DNA from 3 places in the Microbulbifer hydrolyticus genome. Region 3 is predicted to be linked to each of the others. Evidence: predicted binding sites of a transcription regulator. Region 3 holds the regulator's gene; each other region holds the start of a gene.

The links. The regulator LexA, encoded in region 3, represses DNA repair genes until DNA is damaged. The targets are predictions, from matches to a motif close to ACTGTNTNTANANACAGT.
Region 1: the regulator LexA is predicted to act here: its motif matches at 4,320-4,337, upstream of uvrD (DNA helicase II).
Region 2: the regulator LexA is predicted to act here: its motif matches at 5,414-5,431, upstream of recN (DNA repair protein RecN).

Annotation. Positions count from the first base shown of each region.
Region 1 is NZ_CP047491.1:55,852-63,808, reverse strand. Features, by position in the region: gene GTQ55_RS00270 (DUF6795 domain-containing protein) at 99-533, opposite strand; gene GTQ55_RS00265 (TRAP transporter substrate-binding protein) at 860-1,993, opposite strand; gene uvrD (DNA helicase II) at 2,060-4,288, opposite strand; gene hexR (transcriptional regulator HexR) at 4,570-5,424, shown strand; gene GTQ55_RS00250 (multidrug effflux MFS transporter) at 5,691-6,938, shown strand; gene gstA (glutathione transferase GstA) at 6,956-7,555, opposite strand; gene GTQ55_RS00240 (glutathione S-transferase family protein) at 7,592-7,957, opposite strand, start outside.
Region 2 is NZ_CP047491.1:956,575-964,531, reverse strand. Features, by position in the region: gene ispB (octaprenyl diphosphate synthase) at 175-1,137, shown strand; gene dnaJ (molecular chaperone DnaJ) at 1,203-2,327, opposite strand; gene dnaK (molecular chaperone DnaK) at 2,478-4,412, opposite strand; gene grpE (nucleotide exchange factor GrpE) at 4,556-5,161, opposite strand; gene recN (DNA repair protein RecN) at 5,458-7,110, shown strand; gene GTQ55_RS04030 (1-acyl-sn-glycerol-3-phosphate acyltransferase) at 7,292-7,885, shown strand.
Region 3 is NZ_CP047491.1:1,935,409-1,943,365, forward strand. Features, by position in the region: gene topA (type I DNA topoisomerase) at 1-2,295, shown strand, start outside; gene GTQ55_RS08160 (DUF6586 family protein) at 2,304-2,849, shown strand; gene GTQ55_RS08165 (hypothetical protein) at 3,003-3,257, shown strand; gene lexA (transcriptional repressor LexA) at 3,394-4,002, opposite strand; gene GTQ55_RS08175 (LOG family protein) at 4,220-4,861, shown strand; gene GTQ55_RS08180 (DUF6763 family protein) at 4,918-5,250, opposite strand; gene GTQ55_RS08185 (TetR/AcrR family transcriptional regulator) at 5,524-6,180, shown strand; gene nagZ (beta-N-acetylhexosaminidase) at 6,270-7,283, shown strand; gene GTQ55_RS08195 (mechanosensitive ion channel family protein) at 7,373-7,957, shown strand, end outside.

The DNA of each region.
Region 1 (7,957 bases), 1.9 Mb from region 3:
TCAGTGCCGGTTTACTGATTTCGTTTACTCTGGATGAAAGCTTCGGTAGCAGATTGCGAGGGAAATCTTGCGTAATTCTGAAAATCCTTGTTCTATTATTAAAAAATATCTGCCTTGATATTTGGATCTACATCCCACTTACACTTGGCAATAAAAGGCTGACGATCTACGTTGATAACCTCATCTTCCTGCGTCAGCTCACAGGTTACCACCAACGGTTTACCACGCGATTCTGCGTTTTCTTCCCATTTGCGCTTTACACCGGACCAGATTTTGTATTCCTTGTCATTGAACGAGACATTGATCAACTGGCCTACAACAAACTCCTGCGGCAGAAAATTCACAATATGCCGTTCATAGATGCCGGGCATTTCAAAATACCCGTTACCGTCTGTCACCGCCTCGTCTTGGCTCTTTTTCTGGTAATCCGTTGTTCTCACTATCCTGGCGCCGGCGACGGGTTTCCCCTCGTATAGAACGACACCGGAAATTGGTGAAAAAGTGCAAACCTTACCTGCATCAAAAATAGACATAGCGAACGCTGTACCCGAGATAAACGCCAAGAAAACGCACAGTGATAAATTGCGCAGCATTGTTATAAGAACCTGTGCGAGAAGAACTGACTTGTGCAATCTATGCACGCCAAACTAGGACTGCATATTAATAACCCACTGGGCAATGTCAAAAATATAAAATAGTGTCAGACTCAATTTCCAAATTGAGTACAGATGTGCCAGATAAGAAGGCAGCTCGCGGGGCGCTAAAGGGGATGAAGCCAAAGAGAGGAGGGCATCGACGCAAAGCATGAACGGCTTAACGTCGACACAGAAATTTAAAAGGAATAAGAAGTTCGTAACGATTACTCTGGCGCGACATCGCGCGTCTGGTAATACGCCTCTTCACTGATCCGATGGTAGGGAATTACCTGGGATTCAAATTCCTTGAACGCCTCGTACACACGATGAAACTGCGGATCCTCCGCCGCGGTTTTTTCCATGATGTTTTGATTGATCGTTTTCAGGTGGGCGATGACCTCGTCCGGCAGTCGGCGCAGCTCTACCCCGTGCTCTTCCACCAGCTCTTTCAGTGCGCGGTTGTTGCGCGCGGTATATTCATCGAGCATGTCCTGGTTGGCATCGCGGGCGGCGGTGCGCACGATGGCCTGGAGATCTTTTGGCAGCTTTTCGAAGGCGGTTTTGTTGATGATGATTTCGAGGATCGAACCCGGCTCGTGCCAGCCCGGGTAGTAGTAGTATTTGGCGATCTGGTGGAAACCGAAGGCGAGGTCGTTGTAAGGGCCCACCCATTCGGTAGCGTCGATCACACCGGTCTGCAGGGCGGTGTAGAGTTCGCCACCGGGGATGGTGACCGCGGTACCACCGGCGCGGTTCAGCACCTCGCCTCCGAGGCCCGGGATGCGCATCTTGAGCCCCTTGAGGTCGTCGACGGTGTTGATTTCCTTGTTGAACCAGCCCGCCATCTGTACGCCGGTGGAGCCGCCGGCCATGGGAATCAGGTCAAACGGCGCATAGATTTCTTCCCACAGTTCCAGGCCGCCGCCATAGTGCAGCCAGCCATTCATCTCCTGGGCGTTTAATCCAAACGGTACCGCGGTAAAAAACTGCGCGGCGGGCACCTTGCCCTTCCAGTAATAGGCCGCACCGTGGCCTACTTGTGCAGCGCCATCAGATACCGCCCCGAACACGCCCATGGCCGGCACCAGCTCTCCGGCACCGTAGACCTTGATCTTCAGGCGGCCGTTGGACATCTCTGACACATTTTTGGCAAAGCGCTCGGGCGCACTGCCAAGGCCGGGGAAATTTTTCGGCCAGGTGGTGACCAGCTTCCACTCAAAGGTCTGCTGGCCAGTGTTTTCGATCGATGTAACCGTCTGCTCCTGGTCCGAGCGGGACACCACCAGCGCGCCGAAGGTAACGACCAGCAGGGCGAGCAAGCCAAGAATGACAGGGGGATACCAGTTTATTTTTTTCATGTCCGTTTGAGTTTTTATTGTTTTATTTCGCCACCCTGGCGCATGCCGGGATGGCAGTGTCGACGTTTATAGCGGCTGCAACTTGGCCATGGATACTACCAGCCATTTGCTGCCGGCGTCGTCGAAGTTGACCTGCACTCGCGCGCGCGGGCCAGAGCCTTCGAACTGGACCACCGTGCCCTCGCCGAATTTGGCGTGATCCACACGGCCTCCGAGCGCCAGGGGTGGCACGTCGTCGTCGAACTCGGGGGCCGGGTCGGAAAACTGGCCGGCGCCACCACCGAACTTGCCATAGTTCGGCTGGAACAGGGGTTTGGAGATCTCGCTCTTGAGCCGTACCTCGTGGATATATTCCACCGGGATTTCACTCACGAAGCGCGACGGCTTGTTGTAGGTTTCGCTGCCGAACAGGCGGCGGCTTTCGGCGTAGGTGATATACAGCTTCTGCATCGCGCGGGTGATACCCACGTAACACAGGCGCCGCTCCTCCTCCATGCGCCCGGGCTCCTGGGCCGACATCTTGTGCGGGAAGAGGTTTTCCTCCACACCGGCCATAAATACCAGCGGGAACTCGAGGCCCTTGGCCGAGTGCAGCGTCATCAGCTGCACCGCATCTTCAAACTCGTCCGCCTGGCCCTCGCCGGCGTCCAGCGCGGCGCTGTCGAGGAACTGGTTAATCAGTGGAATTTCTTCCTCGTCCACCGCCTCGCCATCGGCATCGACCGTGGGTATGCCGTCGAAGGCGCGACAGGCACTGACCAGTTCCTGCAGGTTTTCCACCCGGGTCTGGCCCTTCTCGCCCTTTTCCTTGCCGTGAAAGTCGATCAGGCCGGTCTGCTCGATGGCCATCTCGGCGATGTGATCGAGGCTCTTGTCGGTGCTCTCTTCGTCCAGTGCGTCGATCAGGCTGAGGAAGTTCGCCAGCGCGTTGCCGGCGCGGGCCGCGAGGACTTTCTGCTGCAGCATTTTCGCCGCGGCGTCCCACATGGAGCTGCCGTGCTCGCGGGCGAATTCCCGCACCAGCTCCACAGTGCGCGCACCGATGCCGCGGGTCGGGGTGTTCACCACCCGCTCGAAGGAGGTGTCATCGTGGCGGTTGGTAATCAGACGCATGTAGGACAGCGCATTCTTGATCTCCATGCGCTCGTAGAAGCGCTGGCCGCCGTAGATGCGGTAGGGCACCTGCTCCCGCAGCAGCCCTTCTTCCAGCACCCGCGACTGGGCGTTGGAGCGGTACAGGATGGCAATGCTGTCGCGGCGGTTGCCGTCGCGCACCCAGTCCTTGATGCGCTCGACGATAAAGCGCGCTTCGTCCTGCTCGTTGTACGCGGAGTAAAGCGCGATGGGCTCGCCCTTGTCGCCCTCGGTCCACAGCTCCTTGCCGAGGCGGCCGGAATTGTGCGCGATCACCGCGTTGGCCGCGTTCAGGATGGTGCTGGTGGAACGGTAGTTCTGCTCCAGGCGCACCGTCTGCACATCTTTCAGGTCCGCCTCGAAGTGCTGGATATTCTCGATCTTGGCACCGCGCCAGCCATAGATCGACTGGTCGTCGTCGCCCACTGCGGTGATGCAGCACTGATCCCCGGCCAGCAGGCGCAGCCAGGCATATTGAATGGTGTTGGTGTCCTGGAACTCGTCCACCAGGATGTACGGAAAGCGGCGGCGGTAGTGGGCGAGAATGCTGTCGTTGTTCAGCAGCAGCTCGTGCGCGCGCAACAGCAGCTCACCAAAATCCACCACGCCGGCGCGCTGGCAGGCTTCTTCATAGGCGCTGTAAATACGCACCATGGTCTGCAGCCAGGGATCGCCAGTTAGCTGGATATACTGCGGGCGGATGCCCTCATCCTTCTGCGCACCGATCCACCACTGGGTCTCCCGCGGGGACCACTTCTTCTCGTCGAGCCCCAGCCCGTTCTGCACCCGCTTGATCAGGCGCAGCTGATCGTCGCTGTCGAGGATCTGGAAATTCTGCGGCAGCTTCGCTTCCTGCCAGTGGGCGCGCAGCAGGCGGTGGGCGAGACCGTGGAAGGTGCCCACCCACATGCCAAAGGTATTTACCCCCAGCAGCTCCTCAATGCGCCCGCGCATCTCGCGCGCGGCCTTGTTGGTAAAGGTCACTGCCATGATGGAGTAGGGCGACGCCCCCTCTACCTGCATCAGCCAGGCGATGCGATGCACCAGCACGCGGGTCTTGCCCGAGCCGGCACCGGCGAGAACCAGTTGATTGCCCGGCGGCGCGGCCACAGCCTCGCGTTGGGGGTCGTTGAGGGGGTCTAAGAGTTCAGATACGTCCATGGGGGCGGATTGTATCAGGGGTTTTGGGATAACTGGGTATATAAACAGGGTTTTGTGGTCCGTCCAATCCACGTCCTGTGGCGGGCCTGCTACCGGGTAGAGCTTTGCGGGACCGTCTGCGGCCAGGACGGCCGCAGCCGAGCCCCCATGGATGGGTCCACGGCGTGTCCCGCATAGGCCCACCGGTGCCGCCACTGCCAAGGTCCCGAAAATAACCCAAGGCTCGCCAGCACCCCGCCATGCCGCTAAACTGCACAACTTGAACCATAGAAGGTAGTGTCGTGAAGCCAGCGGAAGTCACGCAGCGGATCAGCGAGCAGCTGAGTGCCATGCGAAAATCGGAGCGCAAGGTCGCCGAATATATCCTCGCCAACCCCGGCGAAATCATTCATATGCGGATCGTGGATCTCGCCACCGAAGCCCAGGTGAGCGAGCCTACCGTGGTGCGTTTCTGTCGCGCCGTGGGCTGCTCCGGCTTCCAGGAATTCAAGCTCAACCTCGCGCAGCAGCTGGCCTCCAGCCCCAGCTTCGGCCAGATCGCAGTCACCGAAACCGACACCATCGCCGAGTACAAGCGCAAGGTCTTCGACTCTACCGTCGATACCCTGCTCAACGTGCGCGACAAGATCGACGGACGCGCGCTGGAGGCCGCCGTGGCCGCCATCGCGGCATCCAAGCGGGTGGAATTCTTCGGCTTCGGTGCCTCCGGCGCCGTCGCCGCCGACGCCCAGCACAAGTTCTTTCGCCTGCAGATGGCCACCGCGGCCCACTCGGACCACCATATGCAGAGCATGTCCGCCATGAGCATGCAGCCCGGGGATGTGGTGGTCGCCATCTCCCAGAGCGGCCGCACCTCATCGCTGCTGCGCTCCATGGAAATGGCCAAACAGCAGGGTGCCACCGTGATCGGCCTCGGCCCCAGCGGTTCTCCCATGACCCGCCAGGCCAGCATCCCCCTGGAAGTGGACGTGGAAGAAGACATCGAACTCTACACCCCGCTTTCTTCCCGTATCGCCCACCTGGTGGTGATTGATGTGCTCGCCATCGGCGTCGCCCAGCGCAAGGGGCCCCAGCTGCAGGAACACCTGCTCAAGCTGAAGAAGGGCCTGTACAACCTGCGCGAAGAGAAGCATTAAACCGGAGCCTAAACGCACCGCAGAAGGGGCCGGAGGACGGTAGCGTCCCTGAAATACAGGGTATCGCCCTCCCGCTGGCCAAGCCTGTGATCGGTCACGGGCGTCTATTAGCCCCCGCCCGATAGGCCACTGACCGCTTTTATCTCCGCTTTCATGGAAACTACCGACTTGGCCCGTTACCATGCCGCGGCCCACCGGTGAATGGCGATGCTGTAACGGGCCGACACCGGATTTTTTCCAGTCCTGACCGCTGTATTCGAGCTGATATGCCCCCGAACTTCTTCGACGCCAACGGCAAGCCGCCGCGCTGGCTCGCTCCCTGTCTCGCTGCGCTGGTAGCGCTGACACCCTTTGCCATTGATACCTACCTGCCGGCCATTCCGGCCATGGCTGCGGCGCTCGGTGTCGACGTGGCACAGGTGCAGCACTCGGTGTCCAGCTACCTGCTCGGCTTTGCGGTAGGGCAGATCTTCGGTGGCCCGCTATCGGATCGCTGGGGTCGAATCCTCGTCGGCACCATCGGCCTCAGTATCTTCATCCTCAGCACCGCCCTGATCCTGCTCGTCAATAACGTAGAGCTGCTGGTGGCACTGCGATTCTTCCAGGCTGTGGGTGGCGGCTTTGCCACGGTGATCTGCGGGGCCATCGTGCGCGACCTGTACCACGGCCGCGAGGCGGCACGGATCATGTCGATGATCGCCACCATGATGCTGATCGCGCCGATGGTGGCACCGGTGATCGGCTCGACCCTGCTGACCTTCGGCGACTGGCACGCGATCTTTATCTTCCTGCTGGTGTACGGCGTGCTGATGATGGTACTGGTGCGCGGTATTCTGCCGGAGACCGTTTCCCGGTTTCGCCGTGCACGGCGCCAGCGCCAGTCCCGCCGCAGCATGATTGGCGGCTACGCACAGATCTTCCGCTGCCGGAGGGCGCTGGGCTTCCTGTTCGGGCAGGCGTTCGTGAGCGGCTGCATGTTTATCTACATCACCACGGCGCCGTTCGTGTTCATGGAGCATTTCGGTGTCAGCTCGCACAACTTCCCGATTCTGTTCGGTAGCTGTGTGCTGGGGCTGGTGGTTCTGGTGCAGCTGAATATTCGCCTGCTGAAGGTGTTCGAACCGCGACAGATCCTGGTGGCGGGCGTCGGCCTGCAAGTGGTGTCCTGTGCTTTGTTACTGACAAGCACGCTCTACTTCGGCGACCAGCAGCCGCTGCTCGCGTGGATGATTCCGCTGGTGATGGCGATGGGTGCCATCGGCATCATCACCCCCAACTCGGCGGCCTGCTATCTGGAGTTTTTTCCCAATATCAGCGGTACTGCGAATGCGCTGTTTGGGGCGTCGTTGTTTATTTTCGGCGGGGTGCTCGGCGGCGCGGTGAATGCGGTGCATACCGGCACCCTGGTGCCGATTGCAGTGGGCATGCTGTGCTGCTCGGCCGCCGCGCTGTGCCTGGTGCTGTTTGTAGCCAGGGCGCGGCAGCCGATCGGTATCGAGGAAAGGGTCAAATAAGGCGACAGGCCCCGCGCTCAGATCAGGCCTTCGTCCTTCATTGCCTTCTGCACCCCCTCGCGTTGGGACATGCGCTCGGCAAACGCCTTGAGTTTGGGCCAGCTGCCGGTATCCACGCCCACCTTGTCGCACCAGCTGTACACCGTGAACAGGTAGGCATCGGCGATACAGAAGTCATCGCCCATCAGGTAGTCACTGTTGAGATTGTCCTCCACGTACTGGAAGCGCTCGGCAAGCTTTTCCCTGGCGTCGGCCTTTTCTTCATCGCGGCCGTCCCAGAACAGCGGCACGAACGCCTTGTGTACCTCGGTGGAAATGTAATTCAGCCACTCCAGCACCCGGTAGTGAGCCAGCGAGCCGTATTCCGGCGCCAGGTTTTTCTCGGGCTTCTGCTCCGCCAGGAACTGGATAATGGCGGGCCCCTCGGTCAGCAACTCCCCGCCTTCCAGCTGCAGTGCCGGCACATAGCCCTTCGGGTTGATTTCGGTGTAATCGCCGCCGCTTTCGGTCTTCTTGTCCTTCAGGTTGACCTTGCACAACTCCAGCTCAATGCCGGCCTCGCAGGCAACAATATGCGGGGACAGGGAACAGGCACCGGGGGCATAAAACAGCTTCATGGGTATCTCCTTGCCTGAGCCGGGTATCCGGCTCGATCATCCGCGGCCGTGAGGCGCGCTATAGTCCAGCTCCGGTCCCACCGGCACTATGCCCGTGGGATTGATATTGCGATGGCTGGCGTAGTAGTGGGTCTTGATATGATGAAAATCCACGGTCTCGGCCACACCCGGCCACTGATACAGCTCGCGCACATAACCCCACAGGTTGGGGTAATCCGCCAGCCGCTGCTTGTTGCACTTGAAGTGGCCGTGATACACGGCGTCGAACCGGATGAGTGTAGTGAACAACCGCCAGTCGGCCTCAGTAATACGCTCACCGGTGAGATAACGGTTGTCGCCCAACCTGTGCTCCAGCTGCTCGAGGACCTCGAACAACCGGTGGTAGGCGGCCTCATAGGCATC
Region 2 (7,957 bases), 980 kb from region 3:
TCCCGCCCCTGAACCAGCCAAACGGCAGGCCCGGTTTGAGCGGGGCGCAGATTCTAATCAATTCGCCCGATTGATACAATAGCGCACTTTTCCGGCAACCCTGCTTTCCGCCCGGCCCCAAAACGGCTAGGCTTGCCGCCGTAAACCGATACAGTAGAAGTATAAGGACCCTGCATGTTGCCCTTTCATCAGGTAGCCGCGGACGACTTCGCCGCCGTCAACCAGCATATTCTCGACCAACTGCACTCTGACGTTCCCCTGGTGGAGAACATCGGCCACTATCTGGTGGAAGCGGGCGGCAAACGCCTGCGCCCCCTGCTGGTGCTGCTGTGCAGCCGCGCTGCGGGCTACCAGGGCAGCGACCATATCGGCCTCGCCACCATTATCGAGTTTATCCACACCGCCACCCTGCTGCACGATGACGTGGTAGACACCTCGGACATGCGCCGCGGCCGCCTGACCGCCAACGCCCAGTGGGGCAACGCACCCGCGGTGCTGGTGGGTGACTTCCTCTACTCCCGCGCCTTCCAGATGATGGTAGCCCTCAAAGACATGGACATCATGTCCATTCTCTCGGACACCACCAATACCATCGCCGAGGGCGAGGTACAGCAGCTGGTGAATGCGGGCGACCCGGCCGTTACCGAAGCCAATTACCTGAACGTCATCCACAAGAAGACCGGCGCGCTGTTCGAGGCCGCCTGTGAGACCGCTGCCGTGCTGGCCGGCTGCAGCGCGGAAGAGCGCGAGTCCCTAAAGCTCTACGGACGCCACCTGGGCTCCGCCTTCCAGCTGGTGGACGACGCCCTGGATTACCGCGGCAATTCAGAAGAGCTGGGCAAGAACGTCGGCGACGACCTCGCCGAGGGCAAGCCCACCCTGCCGCTGATCTATGCCATGGCCAATGGTACAGAGGAGCAGGCGGCACTGGTGAAAGAGGCCATCGAACAGAAGAGCGCGGACAAGCTGGAGCAGATCGTCGCCGCCATCGAGGCCTGCGGAGCCCTGGACTACACCTTCGATCGCGCCCGCGCCGAGGTGGATCTGGCACTGGAAAAGCTGGAGTTCTTGCCAGAGGGAGCCCACAAAACCGCCCTGCAACAGCTGGCCAGCTTTGCGATAGAGAGAACGGTCTGACAAAAACTCAGCCCATAAAAAAACCCGGCTATTATGCCGGGTTTTTTATTGCGCTTTAGGCGCACTTACAGCTTCATATCACCAAAGAAGTTCTTCACCCCTTCAAACCAACCGGTCTGACGCGGGGAGTTTTTCTTCTCACTCAGGGTGCCGGCAAACTCCTCCAGCAGCTCTTTCTGCTTGCTGGACAGGCTGACCGGGGTTTCCACCACCACGCGACACAGCAGGTCGCCAGGGGCACCGCCGCGCACCGGGGTCACGCCTTTGCCGCGCAGGCGGAACAGCTTGCCGGTCTGGCTCTCGGCCGGGATCTTCAGCTTTACCTTCCCATCCAGGGTCGGCACTTCCATTTCACCGCCCAGAGCGGCGGTCACAAAGCTGATCGGCACCTCGCAGTAGAGGTTCTTGCCGTCGCGCTGGAACAGCTCGTGTTCGCGCACCATCACCTGCACATAGAGGTCGCCGGCCGGGCCGCCATCGGGTCCCGCCTCGCCTTCACCGGCAAGGCGGATGCGATCGCCGGTATCCACACCTGGCGGTACTTTTACCGACAGGGTCTTGGTTTCTTCCACACGTCCACGGCCGTGACAGCTGCCGCAGGGGTCGGTGATTACGCTGCCGCGTCCACGACAGTTGGGGCAAGTCTGCTGAACGGAGAAAAAGCCCTGCTGCATGCGCACCTGGCCGGCACCGCCACAGGTACCACAGGTCTGGGGCTGGGAGCCGGCCTTGGCACCAGAGCCATGGCAGGTGCCACAGTTGGCCAGGGTCGGCACCTTGATCTTGACCGTGGTGCCGCGCACCGCGTCTTCCAGGTCCAGGTCCAGGTCGTAGCGCAGGTCGGAACCGCGCTGCGGACCGCGACGACCACCGCCGCCGGCACCGCCAAAGATATCGCCAAATACATCACCGAAAATATCGGAGAAGCCACCGAAGCCACCGGCACCAGCACCACCCGCCTGACCGTCAACACCGGCATGGCCGAACTGGTCATAAGCGGCTTTCTTCTGCGGGTCGGACAGGACTTCATAGGCCTCATTGGCCTCTTTGAATTTGTTCTCCGCCTCTTTATCGTCGGGATTGCGGTCCGGGTGAAATTTCATCGCCACCCGGCGGTAAGCTTTTTTCAGCTCCTTTTCATCCGCGCCTTTGCTGACACCGAGGACTTCGTAGTAATCGCGTTTGGACATAGCTCTGTGTGTTCTTTTTAAACTGCTCTCTTTTTCAGGTGCGCCGTAAAACCGCGCAAGGCGCGAAGCCCCGAATCAGCTGATCGGACCTCCGCGCCCCTGAGCGAGTAAGCGCTGGGACACCGCCGGAGAGCCGGCGGCAGCCACAACTTACTTGTCTTCTTTCTTGTCGTCTTTGACTTCTTCGAACTCAGCGTCCACTGCGTCGTCACCGCCGGAAGACTGGGCCTGTTCAGCCTGCTCCGCGGCCGCTTCGCCGGCCTGAGCCTGCTCTGCGTACATCTTCTGGGCTACCGGGCCGGAGGCTTCGGTGAGCTTGGTGGTCGCGGCTTCCATGGCAGCCTTGTCGTTGCCTTTGACCGCTTCCTCAGCTTCTGAAAGCGCTGCGTCAATCGCGGCTTTCTCTTCCGCGGTCGCCTTGTCGCCAGCCTCTTCCAGAGTCTTCTTGGTGGCAGAGATCAGGCCGTCGAGGGTGTTGCGGGTGGTGACCAGCTCCTCGAACTGCTTGTCCGCTTCGGCGTTGGCCTCGGCGTCCTGCACCATTTTATCGATCTCTTCATCGGACAGGCCGGAGGAGGCCTTGATCACGATGGACTGCTCCTTGCCGGTGGCCTTGTCTTTGGCGTGCACGTGCAGGATGCCGTTGGCATCGATATCGAAGGTCACTTCGATCTGCGGCATGCCGCGCGGCGCCGGCGGGATATCGGCCAGGTCGAAACGACCCAGGGACTTGTTCTGCGCCGCCTGCTTGCGCTCACCCTGTACCACGTGAATGGTCACGGCAGTCTGGTTGTCGTCCGCGGTGGAGAACACCTGAGACTTCTTGGTCGGGATGGTGGTGTTCTTGTCGATCAGCGGAGTCGCCACGCCACCCATGGTCTCGATGCCCAGGGTCAGCGGGGTTACATCCAGCAGCAGTACGTCTTTTACGTCACCGCCCAGAACCGCGCCCTGGATCGCTGCACCAACGGCTACCGCTTCGTCCGGGTTCACGTCTTTGCGCGGCTCTTTGCCGAAGAATTCGGTCACTTTGGCCTGCACCAGCGGCATGCGGGTCTGACCGCCCACCAGAATTACTTCGTCGATGCTGGACGCGGACATGTCGGCATCGGCTAGAGCGGTTTTCACCGGCTCCAGAGAGCGGGCAACCAGCTCTTCTACCAGGCTTTCCAGCTTGGCGCGGGTCAGTTTAACGACCAGGTGCTTCGGACCAGTGGCGTCTGCAGTGATGTACGGCAGGTTCACTTCGGTCTGCTGGCTGGAAGACAGCTCGATCTTGGCTTTTTCCGCGGCTTCTTTCAGACGCTGCATGGCCAGGGGGTCGCCCTTCAGGTCGATGCCCTGCTCTTTCTTGAACTGTTCGGCCAGGTAGTCGATCAGGCGCAGGTCGAAGTCCTCACCACCGAGGAAGGTGTCACCGTTGGTAGACAGCACTTCAAACTGCTTCTCGCCATCGACGTCAGCAATTTCGATGATGGAGATATCGAAAGTACCACCACCGAGGTCGTAGACCGCGATGGTGCGGTCGCCGCCGGCTTTGTCCATGCCGTAGGCCAGCGCCGCTGCCGTCGGCTCGTTGATAATGCGCTTCACGTCCAGACCGGCGATACGGCCGGCGTCTTTGGTGGCCTGACGCTGGGAGTCGTTGAAGTAGGCCGGCACGGTGATTACCGCGGCGTCTACCTTCTCACCGAGGAAGTCTTCCGCGGTCTTCTTCATTTTCTTCAGCACTTCGGCAGAGATCTGCGGCGGCGCTTTCTTGTCGCCCTTCACTTCTACCCAGGCATCGCCGTTTTCGGCTTCAACGATGGAGTAAGGCACCATCTTGATGTCTTTCTGTACCACGTCGTCTTTGAACTTGCGGCCGATCAGGCGCTTGACGGCGTACAGGGTGTTGTTGGGGTTGGTCACGGACTGGCGCTTGGCGGACTGGCCTACCAGTACTTCGTTGTCTTCGGTGAAGGCGACGATGGAAGGCGTAGTGCGATCGCCCTCAGCGTTTTCAATTACACGCGCCTTGTCGCCGTCCAGTACCGCCACACAGCTGTTGGTGGTACCCAGGTCGATGCCGATGATTTTTCCCATTTCTGATTCCTCAATTTGCGGCGCGCGCCGGCGCGGGACACGTTGTCTGGCCTGGTGCTGCGCGTTTGAATTCGGTTGCCTGCTAATATTGGTGCCGCTGTTTCGTTTTCAAGGGGCGGCCGCCACAGGGATTTCAAATTGCCTTACGGCGCCTTGCTGACCACAACCATTGCCGGGCGCATCAGGCGCCCGTGCAGGCGGTAGCCTTTCTGGAATACATCCAGCACGGTGTTTGGCTCGACGTCGCCGTTGGGCACCTGCGTCATGGCCTGGTGCAGTTCCGGATCAAAGGGCTCGCCAGCCGGGTCGATGACCTCGACACTGTATTTGCCGAGCGTGTCGATAAAGGACTTGTGGGTCAGCTCGATCCCCTCCACAACCGCCTTTTGCGACTCATCTTCACTGTCGATGGTCGAGAGCGCACGCTCCAGGTTATCCACCACCGGAAGCAGGTCCTTGAGAAGCTTCTCCACACCGAACTTGTGGGCCTTTTCCACATCCTGCTGGGCGCGACGGCGGGCATTCTGCACCTCAGCCTGGGCACGCAGTACCATGTCTTTGTGGTCCGCCAGCTGCTGATGCAGGGAGGCAATCTCCTCCACCAGCGCATTTTCCTCGCCGGCTTCTATGCTGTCGGCGGCCAACTCTTCCGCCAGAGCCTCTTCCGCCGCGTGCTGCTCTTCCACGCTGGGCTGCTCCACTTCGGCCTGCTCGCCGATCTGATCTTCTTCGCTGCGCTCTTTGGCCACTGCTTTCTCCGTCTGTGTCCGTCGGTCTACTGCCAATAGGTCAAATGAGTAACTCTCGGTGCGGCGGAACCGAACCGGGGGTGAAGGGCTATATGGGGGCGGCCCCGGGCACTTCAAGTGATTCCGCTGCACGCGTCAGCAGGGGCCAGCCTGTCGCGGCGCACACCACAGGGTAATGTGGCGATATCAGGCTGGCGAGGGCCGATCGATGCACAATCAACGCCCGGGGTGATTGAAACGGCGGCGCCAAATACTGTATAAACAACCACTATTCGGATAGCCACGAAAATAATCTCATGTTGCTGCACCTGTCTATCAGTCAGTTCACCCTGGTCGACCAGCTGGAGCTGGAATTCGGCCCCGGTACCAGCACCCTCACCGGCGAAACCGGTGCGGGCAAGTCCATCACCCTGGATGCCCTCGGTCTCGCCCTCGGCGACCGCGGCAACGGTGAGCTGGTGCGTGCCGGCGCCAAACGCGCCGACATCCACGCCACCTTCGATATCAGCGATCACCAGGAGGCTCATGCCTGGCTGGAGGAGCAGGAGATGGATGCCGGGCGCGAGGTAATCCTGCGCCGCACCATCAGTGCCGACGGCCGCTCGCGAGCCTATATCAACGGCCAGCCGGTAACGCTGATGCAGCTGCGCACCCTCGGTGAGCAGCTGATCGACATCCACAGCCAGCACGAACACCAGTCACTGCTGAAAAAGGACACCCACCGCCGGCTGCTGGATGAATACGCCCACGCCGAGGCGCACAGCGCCGAAGTGCGCATTCACTACAAGAACTGGCAGGACCAGTACCGCCGCTACCGCAGGCTGGCAGACAGCGCCGAGGAAACCCAGGCTCGCCGTGACCTGCTGGAATACCAGCTGGAAGAACTGGAGCAACTGGACCTCAAGCCCAGCGAGCTGGAGGAGCTGGAAAGCGAGCAACGCCAACTGGCCAACGCCGGCGACATCCTTAACGGCAGCTATCAACTGGCCGCACTGCTGAATGGCGGTGAGGGCGATATTGCCGAGCAACTGCACCGCGCCCTGCAACTGGTCGGCGCCATGCCGGAACAGAGCCCGGCACTGGCGGAAGTGGCGCAGATGCTCGACAGCGCCCGCATCCAGATTGACGAAGCCGCGAGCACCCTGTCGCGGCATATCGACCGGTTCGAGATGGACCCGGAGCGCCTGGCAGAGGTCGAGGAGCGACTGTCCGCAATCTACTCCCTGGCCCGCAAACACCGGGTACAGCCGGACCAGCTGACGGAACTGCACCAGCAGTGGCAGCAGGAGCTGGAGGAAATCGGCGCACCAGATGCCCTCGACAAACTGGCGGACGAGTGCGCCCGGCTGGAGCAAGCATTCCGCAAAAGTGCCGCCAAGCTCAGCAAACTGCGTGCCGCGGCGGCAGCGAAACTCGCCGAGGCGGTCAACGGACAACTGGCGGACCTCGCCATGCCCCATGCGCGCGTGGAGCTGGCGCTGACCGAACTGGACAAGCCCTGTGCCACCGGCCTCGAGGAGGTGGAGATCCTGATCGCCACCAACCCGGGCCAGCCGGCCAGAGCCCTCGGCAAGATTGCCTCCGGTGGCGAACTGTCGCGGGTCAGCCTGGCGATCCAGGTCATCACTGCGCAGACATCCCGCACCCCCACACTGGTGTTCGACGAAGTGGATGTGGGGATCGGCGGCGCCACCGGCGATGTGGTGGGCAAGCTACTGCGCCAGCTTGGCGAGCGCGGCCAGGTCATCTGCGTTACCCATCTGGCGCAGGTGGCGGCCCGAGCCCACCGCCAGTATCTGGTGGAAAAGCATAGCGACGGCGAGGCGGCGTTCGTGGCCCTGCGGGAACTGAGGGACACCGAGCGCAGTACCGAGATAGCGCGCATGCTGGGTGGTGAAGCCACTACCCAATCCATCGCCCACGCGGAAGAAATGCTGAGCAGGGCCTGATCGGCCGGGGCCTGCAGTCCGCAAGAAATAAAACCACACAGTCCCAGATAATCGGCCCCGGCGACCTGCCAGGGCCGAAATTGACCGAAAGCGGCGTGAGATTCACCTTATACTGCCGCGCCCTCACGCAAGCCCCACCGGGGATCCAACTACACTGACGGGCAAAGAACTCGGTCGTACCATGCAGATAACCATTTTTAACACCCCCATCCTGACTCCCTGCCTGCGCCTGGTAGCACGCCTGCTTCTCAAGCTGCACGGGTGGAGAGTCGTCGCCGATGAGCGCGCACTGAAACTCAAGAAGTACGTGCTGCTCGCCGCCCCGCACACGTCCAACTGGGACGGCTACTTCTTTATCCTCGCGGCGCTCAAGCTCAAGGTGAACCCGCAATGGATGGGCAAGGACAAACTGTTCAAGTTCCCCCTGGGCGGCACCATGCGCTGGTTCGGAGGTATTGCGGTGGACCGCAGCAAGGCCAATAACCTGGTGGAAGCCACGGTGAACCAGTACAAATCGCGGGAAGAATTGGTGATTGCCGTTCCCCCCGAGGGCACTCGCGGCAAAACAGAGCGCTGGAAAACCGGCTTTTACCACATCGCCCGCGGTGCGGCGGTACCGGTGGTCTGCGGATTTGTCGATTTCGCCAAAAAAGAGGCCGGTCTGGGGCCGGTAATGGAGATGGGCGAAAATCTGGCCAAGGAACTGGCGCGGTTTGGCAGCTTCTACGCGGGCAAAGTGGGCAAATATCCCGACGATTACACCGCCCCGGTGTAATCGGGCCAGTACCCAGACGTAAAAAGGGGAGCTTTGCGCTCCCCTTTTTTCTGCCTGAAGGCTTCCCTGTCT
Region 3 (7,957 bases):
CGTGTGGTGTTCAATGAGATCACCAAGTCGGCGATCCAGGAGGCGTTTAAAGATCCAGGTCCGCTGGATATCGACCGGGTAAATGCTCAGCAGGCGCGCCGGTTCCTTGACCGCATTGTGGGATACATGGTGTCCCCGCTGTTGTGGGAAAAAGTCGCCCGTGGTCTTTCCGCTGGCCGGGTGCAGTCGGTTGCCGTGCGTCTTGTGGTGGAACGCGAGCGGGAAATTCGCGCGTTTATCCCCGAGGAATACTGGACGCTGTTTGCGGATACGCAGACCGCAAAAACCGATGCGCTGCGCCTGGAGGTCAAAAAGCAGTCCGGCGAGGCCTTCCGCCCGACCAACGAAGAGCAGGCGATGTCGGCCCTCAAGGCGTTGCAGGCCAGCGATTTTGAGGTCACTGCCCGGGACGACAAGCCTACGAGCTCAAAGCCCAGTGCGCCTTTTATTACTTCGACACTGCAACAAGCGGCGAGCAATCGCCTTGGTTTCAGCGTAAAGAAAACCATGATGATGGCCCAGCGTCTGTACGAAGCGGGTTACATCACCTACATGCGTACCGACTCCACCAATCTCAGTGCCGAGGCGGTGTCTTCCGTACGCGACTTTATCGTCGAAAATTACGGCGACAAGTACCTGCCGGAAAACCCCAACCGCTACAGCAGTAAAGAGGGCGCGCAAGAAGCGCACGAGGCGATCCGCCCCTCCGACGTGCGGGTGAAGCCGAATATGCTGTCCGGCATGGAGCGGGACGCCGAGCGCCTGTACACCTTGATCTGGCAACAGTTTGTGGCCTGCCAGATGACGCCTGCTCAGTTCACTTCCACCTCGGTAGTGGTTACTGCGGGTGACTTTGAATTGCGTACCCGTGGTCGCGTTATTCGCTTCGATGGTTTCCTGAAAGTCGCGCCCGCCCAGAGCAAGAAAGACGAAGATCTGGTACTGCCTGATATCAAGGTCGGCGAAAAGCTCAACCTGAAGAAACTCGATCCGAAGCAGCACTTTACCAAGCCGCCGGCGCGCTTCAGCGAAGCTGCACTGGTTAAAGAGCTGGAAAAGCGCGGTATCGGTCGCCCGTCCACCTATGCGTCGATTATTTCCACCATTCAGGACCGCGGCTATGTACGGCTGGAAAACCGCCGTTTCTACGCGGAAAAAATGGGCGACATCGTCACCGATCGCCTGAGCGAGAGCTTCACCGACCTGATGGATTATGGTTTTACCGCCAGCCTGGAGGAATCCCTGGATTCCGTTGCCGAAGGCAATCGCGGCTGGAAAGACCTGCTCAACGATTTCTATTCCGACTTCAGCGCGCGCCTCGAAGCCGCGCAGGACAAGGAACACGGCATGCGCCGCAACGCACCGACCGATACCGATATCGAGTGCAGCCAGTGCGGTCGCCATATGCAGATTCGCACCGGTTCTACCGGGGTTTTCCTTGGCTGTTCCGGCTATGCACTGCCGCCCAAAGAGCGTTGCACCAACACCATGAACCTGGTGTCCGGTGAGGAAGCGGTTGACGCGGACAAGGACGAGGATGCGGAAACCCGGCAGCTGCGCGAAAAACGCCGTTGCGGCAAATGCGGTACCGCCATGGACAGCTACCTGGTGGACGAGCATCGCAAATTGCATATTTGCGGTAATAACCCGGATTGCCCCGGGTTTGAGGTGGAGAAGGGCACATTCAAGATCAAGGGTTATGACGGCCCGGTGATCGAGTGCGACAAATGCGGTGCGGACATGCAGTTGAAATCGGGCCGTTTCGGCAAGTATTTCGGTTGCACCAGCGAGACCTGTAAAAATACCCGCAAACTGTTGAAAAGTGGCCAGCCGGCACCGCCGAAAATGGACCCGGTTCCGATGCCCGAGCTTCCGTGCGAGAAGGTGGAAGATACCTACATTCTTCGCGATGGCGCCTCAGGACTGTTCCTCGCAGCGAGCCAGTTCCCGAAAAACCGGGAGACCCGTGCGCCGTTGATCAAGGAACTGTTGCCGCACAAAGACGAGATTGATCCGAAGTACAGCTTCCTGTTCTCGGCGCCTGTGGAAGACAATGAAGGCCGCGACACCGTGGTGCGCTTCAGCCGCAAGACCCAGGAACAGTACGTGCAGTCTGAGGAAGAGGGCAAGGCAACCGGTTGGAAAGCGTTCTATCGCGACGGCAAGTGGCAGGTAGAAGAGCCGGCGAAGAAGAAACCGGCAGTCAAGAAAAAAGCTGCTGCGAAGAAAAAAGCACCGGCGAAAAAGAAGGCCGCCGCGAAAAAGGCGCCCTCTAAAAAAGCGCCCGCCAAGTAGGTAGACCGGTGAGCAATCCATATACCTGCGCAGTGGCGTCGGCGCTGCGAAAAGCCCAGCTGATTCTGCACTCTCTGGCCTCGCCAGAGGGGGCAGGCAGTCAGCAGGCCCTGTACGAGAGCGCCCAGCACGAAGCAGCGCTGCTCCAGCTGTGGCGTGCCTATAAGGCGTTTCTCGCGGAGCAGGGGCAACAGCTGCAGTTGGGGTTTGGTCCGGGCGGCGAGCCGGAAACCGCACACGCGCTGGCGCAGCTGGTCTCCGCCAGAGGCAAATTCAGTGCTGAGGTGAACGAGCTGGTGAGCCTCGCCGAAAACCCGGATAGTTGGTTTCAGTCGATGGCGGCAGCCTGGCAGGCCCTGTGGCAACCGGCCACGGGTACCGCTCAGCAGCCCGCCGCTTCCGCGGTCGACGCGGCGGGGGGGCAAAGCCTCATCCCTCTACAGCAGCTCGATCGGCGCGCGCCAGAACCGCTTGGCCATGAAGCGCTGGAAAAGTGGCTTCGCGCTCTCAATGAGCTGGTGCAGCGTCAGCGTGCGCATGGTGAGGAGTGGTGAAGGTTGGCCGCTTCGGCCGGTGCGAACTCTGGGGCCCTATGGCGTCCATGGTCAGGGGCCGTGTCCGCTGATTAATCACTTCTCCCTGTGTTACACTGCCCCAAATTGTGCGGTGCCTGGCACGCGGTTCCTGGGAAGTTTGTGGAGAAATGAATGTCTTCTGAGACCTACGAAATCATCGAGTTGTCCAATGGTGATGTGGCGTTGCGACGCGCAGGTCACAAGGACGATCCGTTGGTGCGTATCCATTTTTCTGCCGAGAGTCTCGAGTTCCTGCGTGAGCACAAGGTGACCATAGCGCGCGCCATGCTGGAAGCGGGCATTGAGGCGGTACAGGAGATCAACGACCTGGAGCCGGAACCCTTTGAGGAGGAAGAAGTGGATATTACCGAGCACACGATCCACTAAACCCCGGCACCTGCTGAGTCGCAAGCGGCCGGCAGATCTCCATATTGGATGCATAAAAAAACAGGGCCCTGAGCCCTGTTTTTTTATGTCTTAAGCAATCGCAATAGCCATCTGACGATCGACTGCCCGTTTTTGTTTACACCGGGTTCTGGCGGATCACGCCAACCGCGAGGCCCTCGATTGCGAAGCTTCTGTCGCGCATATCCACTTCAATCACGTCAAACTCTTCATTCTCCGGCATCAGCTGTATGGTCGCCTGATTGCCCCGGCGTTTGAAGCGCTTGACCGTCACTTCATCTTCAATGCGTGCCACCACGATCTGCCCGTTGCGGATGTTATCGGTGCGTTGAACCGCGAGCAGGTCGCCATCGAGTATGCCGGCATCTTTCATGCTCATACCGTGAACCCGAAGCAGGTAGTCGGCGGGTGGGTGAAAAAACTCAGCGGGGATCTCACAGTATTCCTCGATGTTTTCTTCCGCCAGTATCGGGTTGCCGGCGGCCACGCGACCGACGATCGGAAGCCCGCTCTGGTAGTCCGGTATCCGGATGCCGCGTGACGCACCGGCGACCATTTCGATCGCACCTTTGCGCGCCAGCGCTTTCAAATGTTCTTCCGCCGCGTTGGGTGAGCGGAAGCCGAGCTGCTTTGCAATTTCCGCTCGGGTGGGCGGGTATCCGGTGTCGTCCAGGTAAGTTTTGATCAACTCGAGTACCTGGGCCTGGCGCGCAGTAAGGTTTGTCATGGGCTCGTTCCTGTTATGTCAGTGTTCCCGTATACCCGTATTCCCTGAGTCTGTGTTTTTATACAGGTGCTGTGATTATATACAGATTTGGCGGGTGCGCAATCTTAAGGGGCACGAGCCGATTACTGCTAGACTTGGGGAGACTTGTGGAATTTTATGTCTGCGGCGAAAGAGTGGCGGTCAGAACAAGCCGCGAATAGCGATAAGGAGAAGGCATATGCTGGATGCAAAAATGCCGGAAGCGTGGCGCGTGCTGCGTATTCAATCTGAGCTCGTAGATGGAATAGAGCGCCTGATTACCCTGAAGGGTGCGGTTACCGTTTTCGGAAGTGCGAGATTTCCCGAAGAAGCTGCTGAGTACCAGCAAGCGGTGCGCCTCGGCGAGCTCTTGGCGAGCGAGGGTGTGCCAGTCATGACCGGCGGCGGGCCGGGAATTATGGAAGCGAGCAATCGCGGTGCGTTTACCCAGTGTGGCGCATCGATCGGGCTGAATATAGAGCTGCCGTTCGAGCAAGTGCCCAACGCCTACCTGGATATCAATCTGAACTTCCGTTACTTTTTTGTACGCAAATTCATGTTCGTCAAACACGCCGTCGGGTTCATTGCCATGCCCGGCGGATACGGCACCATGGACGAACTGTTTGAAGCCTTGACTCTGGTACAGACCCAGAAAGTACGACACTTTCCGATTGTACTGGTGGGCAAGCGTTACTGGGCGGGGCTGGTAGACTGGATGGTAAACACCGTGCTTGAGCGAGGCTGTATCGATGCGGGCGATCTCGACCTGTTCACCCTGGTGGATACCGTAGAAGAGGCGGCGGAGATCATTATCGAACACATTCGAAATGGCGACGCCTGATCCGGTATCCGCTAGATTGCCGCTCACGTTCGGTATGAGCGTTTCATTGGTTCCCGTTAAAAACCTTCGTCGGTGCCGGGAAAAGACTCTCCTTCAAGCCTGTCGATCGCGCTTTGCGCCGGGGACAAAATGGGGCTCCGATAACCCCCATCTTCAGCGTCCTGCATTTCTTCTGCCAGTGTGCCGTAACCGGCGTTCGCATCTTCCGGTTCCGCGGCGCCAATGACCGGCATCCGCGGCCAGCTCTGGAAGTCGATCTCACCCAGTGTCCCGTCGAGATACTGAATCTCGATGGTGCGGCCGGGGTGGTCTACTGCGACCACCTCAAACAGGTCTCCGCTGTCAAAGTTTTCAAACCAGCTGCCAATCTCAGGAGCAATTCTTGCCATGATGCAGCCCTCCCGGGTTAATGAATTATGGCGCGCGTACGAGCCCTTGTTTTCAATCTAGTGTGCGATGCGGTGGCTTGGTAACTGACAGGTCGCGAAAGTCGCGCGGATTCGCTTTTGGTGTTGTTGCTGTGAAGGTGATCGGATTGTCAGAAGGCGTCTTGCGCGCGAAGCGAGGGGAATGTTCCAGCTATTGCGAGAGGGGGCGACTATGCTAGTCTCAGCACTTAAACAAACGTTTTAATTGTTGGTTTGAATTACTGTGAGCAGGGTATGAGTCAGCTGGATACCGTCAACCGTATACTGGATGCCGCCGAGGTGCTTTTTGCCGAGCGGGGGTTTACCGAGACTTCTCTGCGAACCATTACCAGTACAGCAGGCGTCAACCTGGCGGCAGTGAACTACCATTTCGGTTCGAAAAAGGAGCTGATACAGGCAGTATTCGAGCGCTTTCTAACGCCTTTTACGGAGAGTCTGGATCAGGAGCTGAGTCGTCGCCAGGCCCAGCTCGCAGAGTCTCCCGGGGAGCAATTGCAGGTGGATGACCTGTTGCAGAGCCTGTATCGCGTAGCGCTGGCCGGCCTGGCAAAAGAAGGCCGGGACCCAAAGCGTTTCATGGGGCTGTTGGGACTGGCTTATACCCAGTCACAAGGCCACTTGCGACGGTTTATTGTCTCTCGCTACGGTGCCAGTTACCGGCGCTTTGCCGGTGAGCTCGCCAATGCGCTGCCCCAGGTGGATCCTGTCACTTTCTATTGGCGCCTGTATTTCATGCTGGGTGCCACCATCTTTTCCCTGTCGAGCTTTGATGCGATCGAAGCTATCCTGAGGGAAGATTTCGGTGCCGAGAGTAGCCTGGAAGAGACCCTGGCCCGGCTGGCGCCAGCGGCCGCGGCGATGCTGACGGCTCCAGAGTCAAAGGACCCATAAACTCGGGGATGGCTGGGTGCGACGTCGAGCCTCCCATTTAGATGTTATTCCCTGTTGAACACCATTCACTGATAGCGGGAGCAGGAACCATGTCTGTGCAGATTGGTCCGGTAATGATTGATGTGGAGAGCACCGAGCTCACCGAGGAAGACCGCGAGCTACTGCGCCACCCGCAGGTAGGCGGGCTCATTTTCTTCGCGCGTAACTTCCGCGATCGCCCGCAACTCGAAGCGCTGGTCTCAGAAATCCGTGCCGTACGGCCCGAAATTCTGCTTGCCGTGGATCAGGAAGGGGGGCGTGTGCAGCGCTTCAAGGATTCCTTCACCCGTATCCCCTCCATGCAGGCGCTGAGCGCCCGGGCCGATTCGCAGCAGCTCAAAGATGTCGGGTGGCTGTTGGCCGCTGAGCTTCTGGCGGTGGGTGTGGACTTCAGTTTCGCCCCGGTACTGGATGCGGACGATGATTTCTGTCGTATCGTTGGTGATCGCAGTTTTGCCTGTGATCCGCTGAAGCTTGCGGCGAAAGCGCGGCCGTTTATGGCGGGTATGCACGAGGCCGGAATGGCCACCACTGGCAAGCATTTTCCCGGGCATGGGCAGGTGCTGGAAGACAGTCACGAAGAATTGCCAGTAGACCAACGCGAACTGGAAGATGTGCTCGCGTCAGACGGCAAGCCGTTTGAAGAATGCATCGCCGCAGGAGAGCTGGAGGCGGTCATGCCAGCCCATATACGATTCGCGAAGGTAGATGAAAACCCGGTCGGTTTTTCCCGCTTCTGGCTGCAGGAAATCCTGCGCAAGCGCCTGGGGTTTGATGGGGTGATATTCAGTGATGACCTCACCATGGAGGGCGCCGGTGCCGCGGGCGGCTATGCGGCACGTATCCGCGCGGCCATGCAGGCCGGTTGTGATATGGGCGTTGTATGTAATAACCGCCAGGGCGCACTGGAAGTCCTGAAGGCACTTGAAGGTTACGTCCCGGACCCACACTCAAGCAAACGACTGGAGCGTATGCGGGGGCGGCCCGCGATCGATAGCTGGGCAGCGTTAGAGACCACGCCCCGTTGGCTGGAGACAAGGCGTTGGCTGGAATCCTGGATGTAAATACGCACAATGGGCGGCCTTGGTGAAAGAGCCGCTTGCGGCAGACTCGCAGATACCGAATAAACCTAAAGCAGCATATGGAGTGATTTGTGGAGCAGGCTAAAGCGTTTTTGCGCTCCCTGGTGGGGGAAGACCGTTTCTGGATTGCCGAAGTCTTTTTGATCGTACTGGCAACCGCTTTTGCGGCCTGGATGCTCGCGCTCTTTGTGGCGCGCCTGCAGGCGAGGGCGGAGCGCACCGTCAACCCGTGGGACGATGCGCTCTGTGGATCGATCAACCCCCCGGGGTCCATTTTGGTATGGCTGGTGGGCCTTTCCCTGGCAGCCTCCCGTGCGGGGAAAGCGACTGGCGCTGAGGTCTTTTCCTATGCGGTGACCGTTCGTGAGATCGGTTTTATTGTACTGATCACCTGGTTTGCGCTGCGCTTTGCAAAAGCAGTGGAGCGCAACCTGGCGGATCCCCGCTATATGGGCAAGCCGATGGATGCCACCACGGTGCGTGCCATCGGCAAGCTGATCAGAGCCTCAATAATCATTACTGCCGCCATGGTGATCATGCAGCACTTTGGTTATAGCATCAGCGGTGTACTGGCATTCGGCGGTATCGGCGGTCTGGCGATCGGCTTTGCGGCCAAGGATCTGTTGGCCAATTTCTTCGGTGGGTTGATGGTTTAC